Regions from separate parts of the Angustibacter aerolatus genome, predicted to be linked through region 1. Evidence: riboswitches for the same ligand, from Rfam matches in the RefSeq annotation. Region 1 holds a riboswitch; the other holds the start of a gene.
The links. A riboswitch is a leader RNA that binds a small molecule or an ion and turns the genes downstream of it on or off. The one in region 1 is predicted to bind cyclic di-AMP.
Positions count from the first base shown of each region.

Region 1 (7,437 bases):
GACGACCGTGCTCGGGCCCTGCACGTCGGGCGTCACCGCGGAGCCGGTGTCGTTCACGACGTGGTCGATGGTGCCCGCCTTGTTCAGCGAGATGGTGAGCAGGTCGTGCAGCCGGACGCCGGCCCGGACGGGCACCTCGAAGCCGCGCGTGGCGTGCAGCGTCGGGTCGACGTTCGTGTAGATGTAGCTGCCCATGCCCCAGGCCTCGTGGGTGCGCACCGAGTCGGCCACCTTGTAGGCGGCGTACCCGTTCACCCAGCTGCCGTCCGGCGCGCGGTGCCGCCACGCGGCCTGGTTCGGCGCGTCGTACGGCAGCTCGTTCTGGAAGAAGATCGTCCGGCCGCGCTCGCCGTTCCAGACCACGTTGTAGCCCTGGTAGTGCTCGACGAACAGACCGGTGGCGACGACGTCGTCACCGTTCACCACGACGCCGGTGCGGGCGGTGTTCTTCGTCCAGCCGACGCCCTCGCCGTGGTCGGCGCGCCAGGCCCAGATGTCGTCGAGCAGCGTGCCGTCGGTGTTGACCTCCAGGCTGACCGTCGCCTTGCCGGCGTGCGGCCCGCCGATGCGGAAGAACACGTCCTGCAGGGCGGTCGGCTGCCCGCTGCGGCCCACCGTGCGGCCGCCCGCGGCCCGGCTGCCCACCTTCAGCAGCACCGGCGAGTTGCGGCTGCCGGCGTCGAAGGTGAGCCCCGCGACGTCGACGCCCGGGACGTCGGCGATCGCCATCGGCACGACGCCGCCGACCGCGGTCAGCGACGGCAGGCCGAGACCGAGCACGACCTGGTCGCGGCGCACGACGTGGATCGTGCGGTCGACGTCGTAGACGCCCGGGGTGAGCAGCAGGTTCTTCCCCTTGCGCAGCTCGCGGTCGATCCGCTTCGCCGAGTCGGCCGGCGTCGCGACGAAGAAGTCGCTCAGCGGGCGCGAGGTGCCCTTGGTCGGGCCGTCCTGCCAGCTGGTGCCGACCGCGTCGCGGCGCGTGGCGGGCACGAAGACGCGCCAGCCGCCCTTCGCGTCGACGTACAGGTACGGCTTCTCCCGGCTCACCGGCGTGCTGGGCAGGGTGGTGTACGTCGGGTCGGGGAAGCTCTGCGCCGGGGCGCCCGAGGTGCCGGAGAACACCTGGTTCCAGACCGCGTTGCTCCAGCCGCCGCCGAGGCTGCTGCCGCGCACGTAGAACTGCTGCTGGCTGCCGTTGATCGTGGCGCCCGACACGGCGGAGTCCGCGATGTACCCGCCGCTCGCGTACTGCGGGCCGGCCGAGCAGTAGTCCATCAGCGACAGCTGGCCGTTCGTGACGTTCACCCGGCGCATCGGCGCGGCCTGCGAGACCGCCCAGAACTCGGTGCCCGACTGGCAGCCGGCCTGGCCCGTCACGTTGATGGTGAGGTTCGAGATCGAGCGCCAGAAGTTGTTCAGCGCGATGCAGCTCTGCGCGTTCGGGTCGGTGTCGGTGGGGGCCGGCTCGCACTGGTTCGCGACGTCGACCGCGCCGTTGATCGTGACGTCGGTCGGGCTCTGCCCGAGGCCGGCGACCTCCGTGTAGTAGCCGACCTGGAAGGTCAGCGGGTGCTCGGCGCTGCCGTACGTGCCGGGCTTGAAGAGCAGCGCGACCCGCTCGTCGCCGAACTGGTTCGCGATCTGCTGCGCGGCGACGGCGTCGACCTCCGCCTGGATCTCCTCGACCGGCTGGCTCGGGTCGAAGACGTGCACGGCGGGGCCGAGGTCGGGGTCGCCGGCGGCGTGGTGACCGTGCGGCGCGGCGGGCGTCGCGCGGACGGCGGTGCTGACGGTGGGGGCGGTGGCGCCGGCCGGGCCGGCGGAGAGGGCGAGGGCCGACGCGGCGAACGCGACGGCGGACGCCGCGGCGAGCGACCCGCGGCTCAGGGCACGCGGGGGGCGGCGGTGGGGCAGCTGCACGTGGGGGAGACCTTTCTGCCGGCCGGGCCTCGTTGCCCGGCACAACGTATTTCGGGGGTCCTGACCCGCTCCCGTCAAGTGCTGCGTGAGAGCGCTCTCACGGCGACGCTGCGTCGAGCACGGCCGATCGGCCGTGGCAGGGTGGTGGCCGTGGCGGAGAGCAGCGGCGGGCAGCGCGAGCCGGGCGCCTCGCGCGAGGCCCGTCGGGCGCGCAAGGCCGGCCGCGAGCCCGCGACCGGCCCGCGGCCCGTCGTCCCCGGGCCCGACCGCGACGCCCGGCACGGCCGACGCCGGCCGGTGCGCCAGGCCCGCCGGGCGCAGCAGCAGGCCTGGCAGCTGCTGCGGCAGACCGAGGAGCCGACCGGCCCGATGCCCATCGTCGACCGGCTGCGCGGCACGCCCTTCCGCGAGCCCAGCCGGATGGACGCCCCGGAGGACCGCCAGGGCCGCGAGGCCGTCGACCTCGCGCTGCGGCTCGGCGACCTGCTGTTCCGCAGCGGCGCGGGCACCCGCGAGGTCGAGGCCAGCCTCATCGCCACGACCACCGCGCTGGGGCTCACGCACGTCGACGTCGACATCACCGTGCAGTCGATCCTGGTGCAGCACGCGCCTCCTGGTCGCCAGCCGGTCACCATGCTGCGGGTCTCGCGCGGCGAGAGCCGCGACTTCGCCCGGCTCGAGGGCGCCCACCAGCTCGTCGACGACCTCGTCGCGGGCCGGCTGGCGCGCGGCGACGCCTCCGCCCGGCTGCGTGAGCTCGAGACCGCGCCCAAGCCCTGGCCCCGGTGGGCGGTCAGCGCCGCCTGGGGCCTGCTCGCGGCGTCCGTCTGCGTGCTCGTGGGTGGCGGGCCGACCGCCGTCGCGGTGGCGTTCGCGTCCTCGGTCGCCGTCGACCGGCTCGGGCGGGTGCTGTCGCGGCGCGGTGTCCCGGGTTTCTTCCTGACGTTCGTCGGCGCCGCCGTCGCCTCGGTGGTGGCCGTGCTCGCCGTCCGGGTCGGCCTGCTGCACCGCGGCGACGCCGCCCCGGTCGTGGCCGGCGCGATCGTCGCGCTGCTGCCCGGGCGGGCCATCGTGTCGGCGGTCGAGGACGCCATCGCCGGCTTCGTCGTCACCGCCTCCGGTCGCGTGCTGACCGTGCTGTTCAACGCGGCGGCCATCGTCGGCGGGGTGGGGCTCGGGCTCGGCGTCGCCCGCCGGCTCGACCTGACGCTCTCGGTCGACGCCGCCGGCACCAGCGCGCTCGACGTCGTGACCCGGGCCCTCGCCGCCGGCGTCGCCGCCCTCGCCACCAGCGTCGCGAACCGCGGCCGCGTCTCGCACCTGCTGCCGGTCGCGGTCACCGGCGTCGGCAGCTTCCTGGTGGTCGACGTGCTGCGCTCGCTCGGTCTGGCCGGCACCACCGTGGCCACCGCCTGCGCGGCTGCGGTCGCGGGCGCGCTGGCCCGGGTGATCGGCCAGCGGCTGCGCGCGCCCTCGCTCGTCGTCGCCGTCCCCGCCCTGTCGGCCCTGCTGCCCGGCCGCACCATCTTCCGCGGCATGAGCGAGGTCGCCGCCGGCTCGACCGCCGGCGTCCAGACCCTGCTCGCCGCCCTGACCACGGCGCTCGCGATCGGCGGCGGCGTCGTCCTCGGCGACCTGGTGGCCGCCCCGGTCGACCGGGGCGTCATGGCCCGCCGCGCCGCAGCCCGCGCCCGCAACGCCGCCCGCTGACCCGCTTCCCCGCGTGCCCCCCCCGCCCGCTGGTGCGCGCGCCACGTGAAGTCGGCTCGCGCACCGTCCGATGGGCGTGCACACCCATCGGACGGCGCGGCAGCCGCAGGAGGCCTCGGCCTAGGACAGGCACCAGTCGATCGGCGGCGCGCCCTGCTCGGCCAGCAGCGCGTTCACCTTCGAGAACGGGCGGGAGCCGAAGAAGCCCGAGCGCGCCGACAGCGGGCTCGGGTGCGCGCTCTCGACCCGCGGGACGTCGCCGAGCAGCGGGCCGAGCGAGCGCGCGTCGCGACCCCACAGGACGGCGACGAGCGGGCCGCCGCGGGCGACGAGGGCCCGGATCGCCTGCTCGGTGACCGCCTCCCAGCCGCGGCCGCGGTGGCTGCCGGACGCGCCGGGCTCGACGGTGAGCACCCGGTTCAGCAGCAGCACCCCCTGGTCGCTCCACGCCGACAGGTCGCCGTCGGCGGACGCCGGGCAGCCGACGTCGTCGGCCAGCTCGCGGTACACGTTCACCAGGCTGCGCGGCAGCGGCCGGACGCCGGGCGCCACCGAGAACGACAGCCCGACCGGGTGACCGGGCGTCGGGTACGGGTCCTGCCCGACGAGCAGCACGCGGACGTCGGCGAACGGGCGGTGGAACGCGCGCAGCACGTGCTCGGGGGCGGGCAGGTAGCCGGGGCCGGCCTCGTCGCGGGCCAGCTGCTCGAGCAGCCCGGCGACGACGTCCGCGACGGGCGCCAGGGCGCGGGCCCACCCGGGGTCGACGAGCTCGGTGAGCGGCGCGATCGGCACGGCGGCGACCCTACGCGGCGCGTGCGCGCCGTCGGCGCAGCACGGTCAGCAGCCGCTCGGTCGGCCCGCTGAGCAGCAGCAGGAGCAGCGGCCGGTACGACGCGGCCGGCACCAGCAGCACCAGCACCAGGCCGACGGCGACCCACGCGGTGGAGATCACCGTGCCGTCGCGCAGCGCCGTCAGCGGGACGTCGGGCTCGGCCGTGGGGTCGGGCACCACGCGCTGCAGGTCGGGGGTGCGCACGAGGTGGACGGCCGTCCACGACTCGGCGACCAGCGCCAGCAGGATGCTGCCGATGTAGAAGGCGGCCAGGCCGCTGCGGTCCGCGTCCAGCGTCGGGATGAGCGCCGTCGGGAACGGCAGCACGACGATCACGAACACCCAGACCAGGTTCGCCGCGAGGAAGCTGCGGTCGTAGCGGCCGACCCACTCGAAGAGCCGGTGGTGCGCCAGCCACATCCGCGAGATGACGGCGAAGCTGAGCAGGAACGAGCCGAGCTCGGGCAGGTGGTCGCTCAGCACGTCGAGCAGGCTGTCGGCCTCGCGAGCCTCGGCGGCGACGTCGACGAGCGGCAGCACGAGCAGCGTCAGCGCGATGGCGACGACGGCGTCGAGGAACGTCACGAAGCGGTCGAGCCCGCGGTCGGTGCGCACACCGCAGACCCTAGGCAGGTGGGCCGACCGGGTGACGTCCACCGATCCGTGCGCACGCTGTGCTCCCGGGTGTGACTCCCTGTGGCTCGACTCCCGGGGTCGGGAGCACGTACCCTCGGCTGGTCGCGCACGCGACGACCGACGTCCCGCCAGCGCCGAGTGCCACCCGGGCGAGCCGTCGGCACCACGAGCAGTCCGACGGGTGGCAGCGGGGGACCCACAGGTTCCTCGGCCGCTCAGGCGGCCTCGGGGTGGAGCCACTCACGTGGCCGGGAACTCACGTCCCGAACCCGACAGCTGACCTCGCAGGCGCGACGTGAGAGGCACCCGGCATGTCCATGCCCTACAACGGCCGCCACCGTGCGCCGTCCACCCCGAACCGTCCCGCCCGCGTCGCCCTCGGCCTCGCCGCCACCGGCGCCGTCGTCGCCGCCCCGATCGCGGTCGCGAACCCCGCCCAGGCCGCCACCGGCCGCACCTGGGACCGCCTCGCGAACTGCGAGAGCGGCGGCAACTGGGGCATCAACACCGGCAACGGCTACTACGGCGGCGTGCAGTTCTCGTCCGGCACCTGGAAGGCGTTCGGCGGCCGCAAGTACGCCGGCAACGCCCACAAGGCCAGCCGCCTCGAGCAGATCCGCATCGCCGAGAAGGTGCTCGACGAGCAGGGCTGGGGCGCCTGGCCCGCCTGCTCGCGCAAGCTCGGCCTCGACGGGTCCGACAAGCGCGGCGACGCCGAGCCGAGCCGCAGCCACGCCCGCAAGGCCCTGAAGAAGAAGAAGGCCAAGCACTCGACGACGAAGAAGTCGTCGTCGCACACGGCCCGCAAGAAGGCCAAGAAGGCGGCGACCCACAAGGCGGCGCGCTACACCGTGCGGTCGGGCGACACGCTGAGCCGCATCGCCGCTCGCAAGCACGTGCGCGGTGGCTGGAAGGCCGTCTACAAGGCCAACCGCTCGCACCTGTCGAGCCCCAACCGCATCTACGTCGGCCAGAAGCTCGTGCTGCCCCGCTGACCGACCGCACCACCTGCACCACCTGCACCACCGTGAGCCCGGAGCCGGGCCGGCGACGACGCCGGCCCGGCTCCGTCGTCTCCGGGCGCGGCCGGCTCCCGGGCGGGCGGCGACGCGCGGGAGAATGACACCCGTGTGGTTCGCGGTCTACCCTGGCCGACGGAGCACCCTGCTAGGAGGACCCATGGACGCCGCGCACAGCCCGTCGCCCGCCGAGACCGTCGGCGGCGGCGACAGCGACCTGTCGGAGCGCGACCGCGAGATCCTCGCCTTCGAGCGCCAGTGGTGGAAGTACGCCGGCGCCAAGGAGCAGGCCGTGCGCGAGCTGTTCGACATGTCGGCCACCCGGTACTACCAGGTGCTGAACGCGCTCATCGACCGCCCGGACGCGCTCGCCTTCGACCCGATGCTGGTGAAGCGGCTGCGCCGCATGCGCGCCTCCCGTCAGCGGGCCCGCTCGGCCCGCCGGCTCGGCCTGCAGCCCTAGGGCGTGTCCGACCCGAGCCGCGCCCGAACCGGCGCGCACCGCCCCCGCCGCAGCCCCCTCGCGGTGCTCGTGCCGCTCGCCCTCGCCGTCGCCGCGGTGGTGGCCCTGCTCGTCGCCGTGGGCGGCCTGCTGGGCGGTGGCGACGTCGGTGACGACACCCCGACCGCGAGCGCGACCACGAAGCCCGTGACCACGACCCGCACCACCACCCCGGCCACGACGCCGGTCACGAGCGCACCCGTCACCAGCGCGCCCGCCCCGAGCACCCCGGCGTCCAGCACGCCGGCCAGCAGCTCGAGCAGCTCGACCAGCTCGGCGGCGGTCGACCGGTCGGCCAGGGTGTCGGTACTGAACTCGACGCGCACGGCCGGGCTGGCCGCGAAGGCCGCCGCCACCCTGCGCACGGCCGGCTGGGCGGTCTCCGCCACCGGCAACTACCGGCAGGCCACGCCGCCCACGACCGTCTACTACCCGGGCGACCTCGAGGCCACCGCCCGCGCGGTGGCCGCCGACCTCGGCCGGTCGGTGCGGGTGCAGCCGTCGTCGCAGTTCGGCACCGCCGGTCTCACCGTCGTGCTGGGCGCCGACTTCAGCGGCTGACCCGTCGCGGCGGCCCCGGGCGCCGCAGCCGGCGGGGTGGTGGTGGCAGCTCGCCCGCGCGCAGGTAGCCGCCGTCGTGCAGCCCGGCGCCCACCTCGAAGCGGTTGGCGCACGCCGCGTCGCCGACCCGCAGCCACGACCACGCGGACGCGAGCCCGTACGCGAGCGGGAAGCCGAGCAGCCCGGCCCAGCGCGCCCACTGCTCGGCGTGCCGCGCCTCGTGGTGCAGCAGCGCCGGCCGGCGGGCCAGC
Region 1 is NZ_BAAHBM010000070.1:4,422-11,858, reverse strand. It holds gene ACYVI6_RS14425 (glycosyl hydrolase family 28-related protein) at 1-1,923, opposite strand, end outside; gene ACYVI6_RS14420 (threonine/serine exporter family protein) at 2,074-3,633, shown strand; gene ACYVI6_RS14415 (uracil-DNA glycosylase) at 3,754-4,428, opposite strand; gene ACYVI6_RS14410 (TMEM175 family protein) at 4,439-5,083, opposite strand; cyclic di-AMP (ydaO/yuaA leader) riboswitch at 5,270-5,409, shown strand; gene ACYVI6_RS14405 (transglycosylase family protein) at 5,416-6,099, shown strand; gene ACYVI6_RS14400 (DUF3263 domain-containing protein) at 6,284-6,586, shown strand; gene ACYVI6_RS14395 (LytR C-terminal domain-containing protein) at 6,590-7,186, shown strand; gene ACYVI6_RS14390 (hypothetical protein) at 7,176-7,437, opposite strand, start outside.

Region 2 (7,437 bases), on a different contig from region 1:
TTGAAGCGCGCGGGGATCGTCAGCACCCCTGCACCCTACGAGCGCACCTCGGCGTAGCGGTCGAGTGCCTCCTGCCGCTGCTCGGCGTGGTCGACGACGCGCTGGGGGTAGTCGTGGGCGTACCCGTCCGCGGCGTCCCAGGGCGTGTGCGCGGCCTTGCCCTCGAGGTGGCGCAGCTCGGGCACCCAGCGGCGCACGTACGCGCCGTCCGGGTCGAACTTCAGGCCCTGGGTGACCGGGTTGAACACGCGGAAGTACGGGGAGGCGTCGGTGCCGCTGCCGGCCACCCACTGCCAGCCGTGGTTGTTGCTCGCCAGGTCGCCGTCGCGCAGCCACCGCATGAAGTACCGCGCACCGTGCTGCCACTCGACGTGCAGGTCCTTGACGAGGAACGAGGCCACGACCATGCGCACCCTGTTGTGCACCCAGCCGACCCCGCGCAGCTGGCGCATGCCGGCGTCGACGAACGGGAAGCCGGTGCGCCCCTCGCACCAGGCGTCGAAGTCGGGCCCCGGCTCGCTGTAGCGCATGGCGGCCATCTCGCGCTTGAGGTACTCGCGGGCGGTGCGCGGCTGGTGCCACAGCACGTCCGCGTAGAACTCGCGCCAGGCCAGCTCGCTGCGGTAGCGCTCGGCCCCCCGCGAGCGGTGCGCGCCCAGGTCGTGGAGCAGCGTGCGGGGGTGCACCTCGCCGTACTTCAGGTGCGCCGACAGCTGCGACGTGCCGTCGAGGTCGGGCCGGTCGCGCTCGCCGTCGTAGTGGTCGAGACCGCCGTCGAGGAAGGTGTGCCAGCGGTCGAGCGCGGAGTCCTCGCCGACGGGCGGCAGCTCGAGGCCGCCGAGGTCGGGCTCGTCGGGCAGCGGCTGCGAGTCGACCGAGGTCGCCCAGCGCAGGCCCTTCGGCGGTGGACCGGCCGGCGCCGGCCAGCCGTGGTCCTTCCACGTCCGGTAGAAGGGGGTGAAGACCTTGAACGGCGTGCCGTCACCCTTGGTCACCGTGCCCGGGCCGACGGCGTACGGCGTGCCGGTGCGGGCCAGCGGCACCTCGCCGAGCGCGGTGTCGACGGCCTCGTCGCGCTGCCGGCCGTACGGCCCGGCGTCCGCCGTGACGTGCACCGACCCGGCGCCGAGCTCGCGCACCACCTCGGGCAGCACGGCGGCCGGGTCGCCGCGGCGGACGACGAGCGCGCCGTCGGTGGCCGCGTGCAGCGCGCGCAGGGAGCGGGTGAGCCAGACCCGGCGGGTGTCGCCGGACGGCCCCCACAGCCGGTCGTCGAGCACGAACAGCGGCAGCACGCGACCGCCGTCCGCGGCCCCGGCGGCCGCGTGCAGGGCAGGGTGGTCGTGCAGCCGCAGGTCGCGGCGCAGCCACAGGACGGTGTCGGGCACGCACGGCACGCTAGGCGGCGGCACCGACAGCCGCCCGTCGCGGGCGCGATCGGGTGCACCCCGGGCCCGCCGTCCCGCGTAAACTCGGGGCGGGTGGCCCGGCGGGTCGCCCGTGCCGACGCGGAGGAAGGCCTGGCGTGAGCGACCTCATCGACACCACGGAGATGTACCTGCGGACCATCTTCGAGCTGGAGGAGGAGGGCATCGTCCCCCTGCGCGCACGCATCGCCGAGCGCCTCGGCCACAGCGGCCCCACCGTCTCGCAGACCGTCGCCCGCATGGAGCGCGGCGGGCTGGTGGTCGTCAGCGGCGACCGCCACCTCGAGCTCACCGACGACGGCCGCTCGAAGGCGACCCGCGTGATGCGCAAGCACCGCCTCGCCGAGCGACTCCTCACCGACGTCGTCGGTCTCGAGTGGGAGTACGTGCACGAGGAGGCGTGCCGCTGGGAGCACGTCATGAGCGAGCGGGTCGAGCGCAAGCTGCTCGAGATCCTCGACCACCCCACCGAGTCGCCCTACGGCAACCCGATCCCCGGGCTCGTCGAGCTGGGCGAGGCGGACGTCGACGGCCAGTTCCTCGTCGCCGGCCTGCGCCCGCTGACCCTGGTGGCCGACGGGTCGCCGAGCACCGTGGTGGTGCACCGCATCGGCGAGCCCGCCCAGGCCGACCCCGAGGTGCTCGCCACGCTGTCGAGCGCGGGGCTGCAGCCCGGTGCCCGGCTGGAGGTGCGGGAGGGGGCGCGCGGCGCCGTGCTGGTCACCCGCCCGGACGGCGACGTGTCGGTGCCCGCGATGATCGCGGCCCACGTGTTCGTGGCCGTCCCCGGCACGGAGGCGCTGCCGGCGGTGCCCGGCGAGGTCGCCGAGGACGCCGTGCCGACGCCCGAGACCGCGAACGCCCGCTAGCCCGTACGAGTCGCCGAGAACCCGTCCGATTCGTCGCGTTTCGGGATGTGACAGCGGCCGTACCAGTTGGGTAGTGTCTCCACCACTCGGCGGCCAGCCGGGTGTACCTCACGCGGACGCCGAGCTCTGCCACCGCGCGCGAGGTACCTGCTCGAACACCGCATGGCAGAGGCGGGGGACCCAGGTACGCGGGCGATCCGAGCACGATCCGGACCGTCCTTGGGGTGAAGCCGGCGAGCGCGACCGACAGGTCGCCTCGCGAGCCGGCCGGGTGATCTCCCACCCGAACCCGACAGCTCACCTCGAAGGCGTCGGAGAGGCAACGCGAACTGTGACGACTCGAGCCCAGGGGCGCCACCGCGCGCCCGCGCGGACGGCCAGCACCACCAGCCACACCCTCGCCCACGTCACGGGCCAGGTCACCCAGGCCGTCAGCGGCAACGCCGGCACCGTCGCCAAGACCGGCGCCGTGCTCGCGGTGAGCAGCGGCCTGATCGCGTCCTTCGGCCTGCAGGCGGCCAGCGCCGCGCCGCACGCCCCCGAGGCCGACCCCACCACCAGCAGCGTCCCCGCCGTGGGCACCGTCGAGGCCTCCGGCGTCCCGGCGGCAGTGGTCGACGGCGTCTCCGCGGCCCCGAGCTTCGGCGAGCTGGGCTTCACCGCCAAGGTCAAGCCGAAGCCGAAGAAGAAGAAGGTCGTCGAGGTCGTCCGCCAGGCGGTGCGTGCCTCGTCCTCCGCGTCGTCCTCGTCGGAGCGCGGCAGCAGCCGGTCGAGCCGGTCGAGCGAGCGCTCCTCCGTGGGCGCCCCGGTGCACGTCAAGGCCGGCGCCCCCGGGTCCGCCGTCTTCGGTGCGGCCGTCATGCAGATCGCCGCGCGCTACGCCGGCATCGCCTACCGCTACGGCGGCACCACGCCCGCCGGCTTCGACTGTTCGGGCTACACCGGCTACGTCATGCGCCAGGTCGGCATCTCGCTGCCCCGGACGTCGAGCGCGCAGCGCGCGGCGACCCGGCGCATCTCGCGCAGCGAGGCCGTCCCCGGCGACCTGGTGTTCATGCCGGGCCACGTCGGCATCTACGCCGGCAACGGCATGATGTGGGACTCCCCGCACACCGGCGCCTCGATCAGCAAGCGCGCGATCTACTCCAGCAGCGCCACGTTCGGCCGCGTCGGCTGACCGACGTCCGCACCGCCCGCGAGGCCCGCACCTGCTCCGGCAGGTGCGGGCCTCGCGGCGTGTCGGGGTGGTGTCGCGACCGCGCCCGCCCGGCAAAGTGCGTGACCGCGCGGCCGACCTGCGCCTACCCTCGGCCTAGACCCGTCACCGGGCGGGCCTGGACGCCGTCGTGTCCCGCACGCCAGCTGGGCACCGGCGAGAGAGGGGCGCGCCGCGTGCGGACCCTGGTGCTCAACGCCGGCTACGAGCCGCTCTCGGTGGTCTCGTTCAAGCGGGCCGTCGTGCTCGTGCTCGCCGGCAAGGCGATGGTGCTGGCCGAGTCGGGCGAGCGGCTGCGCAGCGCCGACCTGACCCTGGCCACGCCGTCGGTCATCCTGCTGGTGCGCTACGTGCGCGCCCCGCGACGGCACGGGGTGTCGGTGACCCGGCGCGGGGTGCTGCGGCGCGACGGCCACCGGTGCGCCTACTGCGGCGGGGCCGCCTCGACGGTCGACCACGTGCTGCCGCGCTCGCGGGGCGGCGCCGACTCGTGGACCAACCTCGTCGGGTGCTGCCTGCGCTGCAACGGCGTCAAGGGCGACCGGACGCCGGAGGAGATGGGCTGGCAGCTGCGGGTGCGGCCGGCCGTGCCGTCGGGTGCGCTGTGGGCGCTGCGCGGGTCGGACGTCGTCGACCCGCAGTGGGCGGAGTTCCTGCAGGCCGCCTGACGCCGGTCACGCCGGGCGGGTCGCGGTGATGCCGCCGTCGACCGCCAGCTCGGCGCCGTGCACGTACCGGGCGTCGTCCGACAGCAGCCAGGCGACGGCGGCCGCCACCTCGTCCGGCGTGCCGGGCCGGCCGGCCGGCGTCCCCGCGGTCATCCGCACGACGACGTCCGAGGCGTCGTCGTTGATCGGCGTGCGGGTGGCGCCGGGCGAGACGGCGTTGACCCGCACCCCGCGCGGCCCGAACTCGGCCGCCCAGCTGCGCATCAGCTGCAGCTCGGCGGCCTTCGTCGCGGAGTACAGGCCGACGAACGCGTGGCCGACGTGCGCCATCCACGACCCGATGACGACGATCGACCCGTGCCCGCGCTCGACCATCGCGGGGGCGAGGGCGGCGGTGAGCACGTGCGGGGCGCGCACGTTCACCGCGAGCGTCGCCTCGAGGTCGTCGTCGGTCAGCGTCAGCGTGTCGACGGGCGGGCACAGGGCGGCGTCGTGCACGACGGCGTCGAGCCGGCCGCCGGCGGCCTCGGTCGCGGCCGCGGCGAACGCGCGCAGCTCGGCGGGCGCGGCGGTGAGGTCGGCGGCGACGAAGGCGGCGGACCCTCCTGCCGACCGGATGCCGGAGACGACGTCGTCGCCGCGGGCCTGGTCGCGGCCGGTGACGACGACGTGCCAGCCGCGGGCGGCCAGCATCCGGGCCGTGGCGGCGCCGATGCCGCTCGTCGAGCCGGTGACGAGGACGGTGGGGGACTGCTGGGGGGTGGTCATGCCTCCATCGCAGCCGGTGCGGCGCAGCGGCACCAGGGCACGTGCTGCCTGGTCACCGCGTGCCCACGTCGGCGTCGGTGCCGGCTCGTACGCTGAGGCGTGCCCGCCGACCGATCCGCCCTCGGGGCGTTCCTGCGCTCGCGCCGCGACCGCCTGACGCCGGCGCAGGCGGGCATCCGGGCGTTCCCCGGGCCGCGACGCGTGCCCGGGCTGCGCAAGGAGGAGCTGGCGGTGCTCGCCGGGCTCAGCCCCGACCACTACAGCCGGCTCGAGCAGGGGCGGCAGCACACCGTCACCGACGAGGTGGTCGAGGCGCTGTCGCGCGCCCTGCAGCTGGACGACGTCGAGCGGGCGCACCTGCGCGACCTGGCCGCGCCGTCGTCGCGGCGCCGGTGGGCCGGACCCGAGGCGGCGCAGCGACCCGACCCGGGCATGCTGCGGCTGATGACCTCGCTCGACCACGTGCCGGTGCTGCTGCTGGGTCGCCGCTCGGAGGTGCTGGCCCGCAACGACCTGCTCGCCGCCGTGCTGGGCGCGCCGATGCAGCCGGGGACGTCGTTCGTGCGCTGGCTGTTCCTCGACCCGGCGGCGCGCGAGCGGATCGTGAACTGGGGCGACTTCGCGGCGGCGTCCGTGGGGGCGCTGCGCTACGAGGTGGGGCGGCGGCCGGACGACCGGCGGCTGGCCGAGCTGGTGGACGAGCTGCGGGCCGGCGATCCCGACGTCGCGCACTGGTGGGACGACCAGCGGGTCACGTTCCGCACGTCGGTGAGCAAGCACCTCGCGCACCCGGTGGCCGGGCCGCTGCAGTTCGGGATCGAGTCGGTGGTGGGTCCGCACGACCCGGAGCAGCGGCTCGTCGTCTACACGGTCGAGCCGGGCTCGGTGACGGAGCAGGCGCTGCCGCTGCTGCGCAGCTGGGCTGCGGAGGGGTCCGTCAGCGCCGACGCGGCACGGCCATGACGGCGCCGCGCAGCAGCTCTCGGTAGGCCAGGTCGCTGCGCTGCACCCAGACGGCGTGGTCGCCGCCCGCGCTGATGGCGGCGATCGGGTGCGGCCGGCCCGAGCGGTCGAGCACGGCGTCGGCGACCCGCAGCTGCTCGACGGGCAGCATCCGGGCGCCTCGGGGGGCGGCAGCGGGCTCGACCCTGGTGACGGTTGCGTCGCAGTCCATGGTCTTCTCCTCGGCACGTGGGGCCCGTTCCTGGACGACGGGCACCGTTCGCGTGCGGTTCACCCAGCATGGACTCGGCGTCCGGAAGACGTGGCCGCGCCACGCGGTTGTCACCCGCATGAACGAACCGCTGCAGGTCGAGATCTGGTCGGACGTCGTGTGCCCCTGGTGCTACATCGGCAAGCGCCGCTTCGAGTCGGCCGTGGCATCGACCGGTCTGCCCGTCGAGGTGACCTGGCGCTCGTTCCAGCTCGACCCGGACGCGCCGCGGCAGGACGGCGCCGACGTCGCCACCCACCTGGGGTCGCGCTACGGCGGCGGCCGCGAGGCCGGGCTGGCGATGGTGCAGCGCGTGCAGGAGGTCGCGGCGGGCGAGGGGCTCGACTTCCACCTCGACCGAGCGCACCGGGCCAACACCGTCGACGCCCACCGGCTGCTGCACCTGGCGCAGCTGCACGGCGTCCAGGACGCGCTGAAGGAGGCGATGCTCGACGCCTACTTCGTGCAGGTGCTCGACGTGAACGACCGTGCGGTGCTGCTGGGGCTGGCCGAGGGCGCAGGGGTGCCTCGCGACGAGGCCGAGCAGGTGCTGGCGAGCGACCGGTTCGCGGACGACGTCCGGCGCGACCAGGAGGAGGCCGCCGCGCTCGGCGCGAACGGCGTCCCGTTCTTCGTGCTCGACCGGCGGTTCGGCGTGAGCGGCGCGCAACCCGCCGAGCTGTTCGAGCAGGCGCTGCGTCAGGCGTGGGACGCTCGCACCCCCGCACTCGTCACCCCGCTCGCCACCGCCTCGGCGACCGCCGACGCCTGCGGCCCCGACGGCTGCTGACACCTCGAGGAGTGCACCGGATGGCTGACTGGAACGACAGCGTGATCGCCGAGTTCAGGGCGAACCACGGGCGCGTCGGAGGCAACTTCGAGGGGGCGCCGCTGCTGCTGCTGCACACGACTGGAGCGCGCACCGGGGCCGAGCGAGTCAGCCCGATGATGTACCTGCGCGACGGCGACCGGTACCTCGTGTTCGCCTCGTACGCGGGGCGCGACGAGAACCCGGCCTGGTTCCACAACCTGGTCGTGCACCCCGACGCCGCCATCGAGGTCGGTGACGACACGATCACCGTGCGCGCCACCGTGCTCGACCGCGCCGAGCGCGACGAGAAGTACGCCGAGCAGGCGCGGCTCTACCCCGGGTTCGCGGAGTACGAGCGCAAGACCGAGCGGGTCATCCCGGTCGTGGCGCTGACCCCCGTCGCGTGAGGCTGCTGCGGGTGCGGCCCGCGGCGGTGGTGCTGGTCGCCACGCTGGTCGACGCCGT
Region 2 is NZ_BAAHBM010000062.1:12,250-19,686, reverse strand. It holds gene ACYVI6_RS13660 (hypothetical protein) at 1-26, opposite strand, end outside; gene ACYVI6_RS13655 (cryptochrome/photolyase family protein) at 36-1,388, opposite strand; gene ACYVI6_RS13650 (metal-dependent transcriptional regulator) at 1,526-2,296, shown strand; cyclic di-AMP (ydaO/yuaA leader) riboswitch at 2,435-2,622, shown strand; gene ACYVI6_RS13645 (C40 family peptidase) at 2,628-3,473, shown strand; gene ACYVI6_RS13640 (HNH endonuclease) at 3,689-4,180, shown strand; gene ACYVI6_RS13635 (SDR family NAD(P)-dependent oxidoreductase) at 4,187-4,948, opposite strand; gene ACYVI6_RS13630 (helix-turn-helix transcriptional regulator) at 5,048-5,911, shown strand; gene ACYVI6_RS13625 (hypothetical protein) at 5,886-6,122, opposite strand; gene ACYVI6_RS13620 (DsbA family oxidoreductase) at 6,241-6,951, shown strand; gene ACYVI6_RS13615 (nitroreductase family deazaflavin-dependent oxidoreductase) at 6,972-7,379, shown strand; gene ACYVI6_RS13610 (hypothetical protein) at 7,376-7,437, shown strand, end outside.
Region 2: another riboswitch for cyclic di-AMP. It lies ahead of ACYVI6_RS13645 (C40 family peptidase); the one in region 1 lies ahead of ACYVI6_RS14405 (transglycosylase family protein).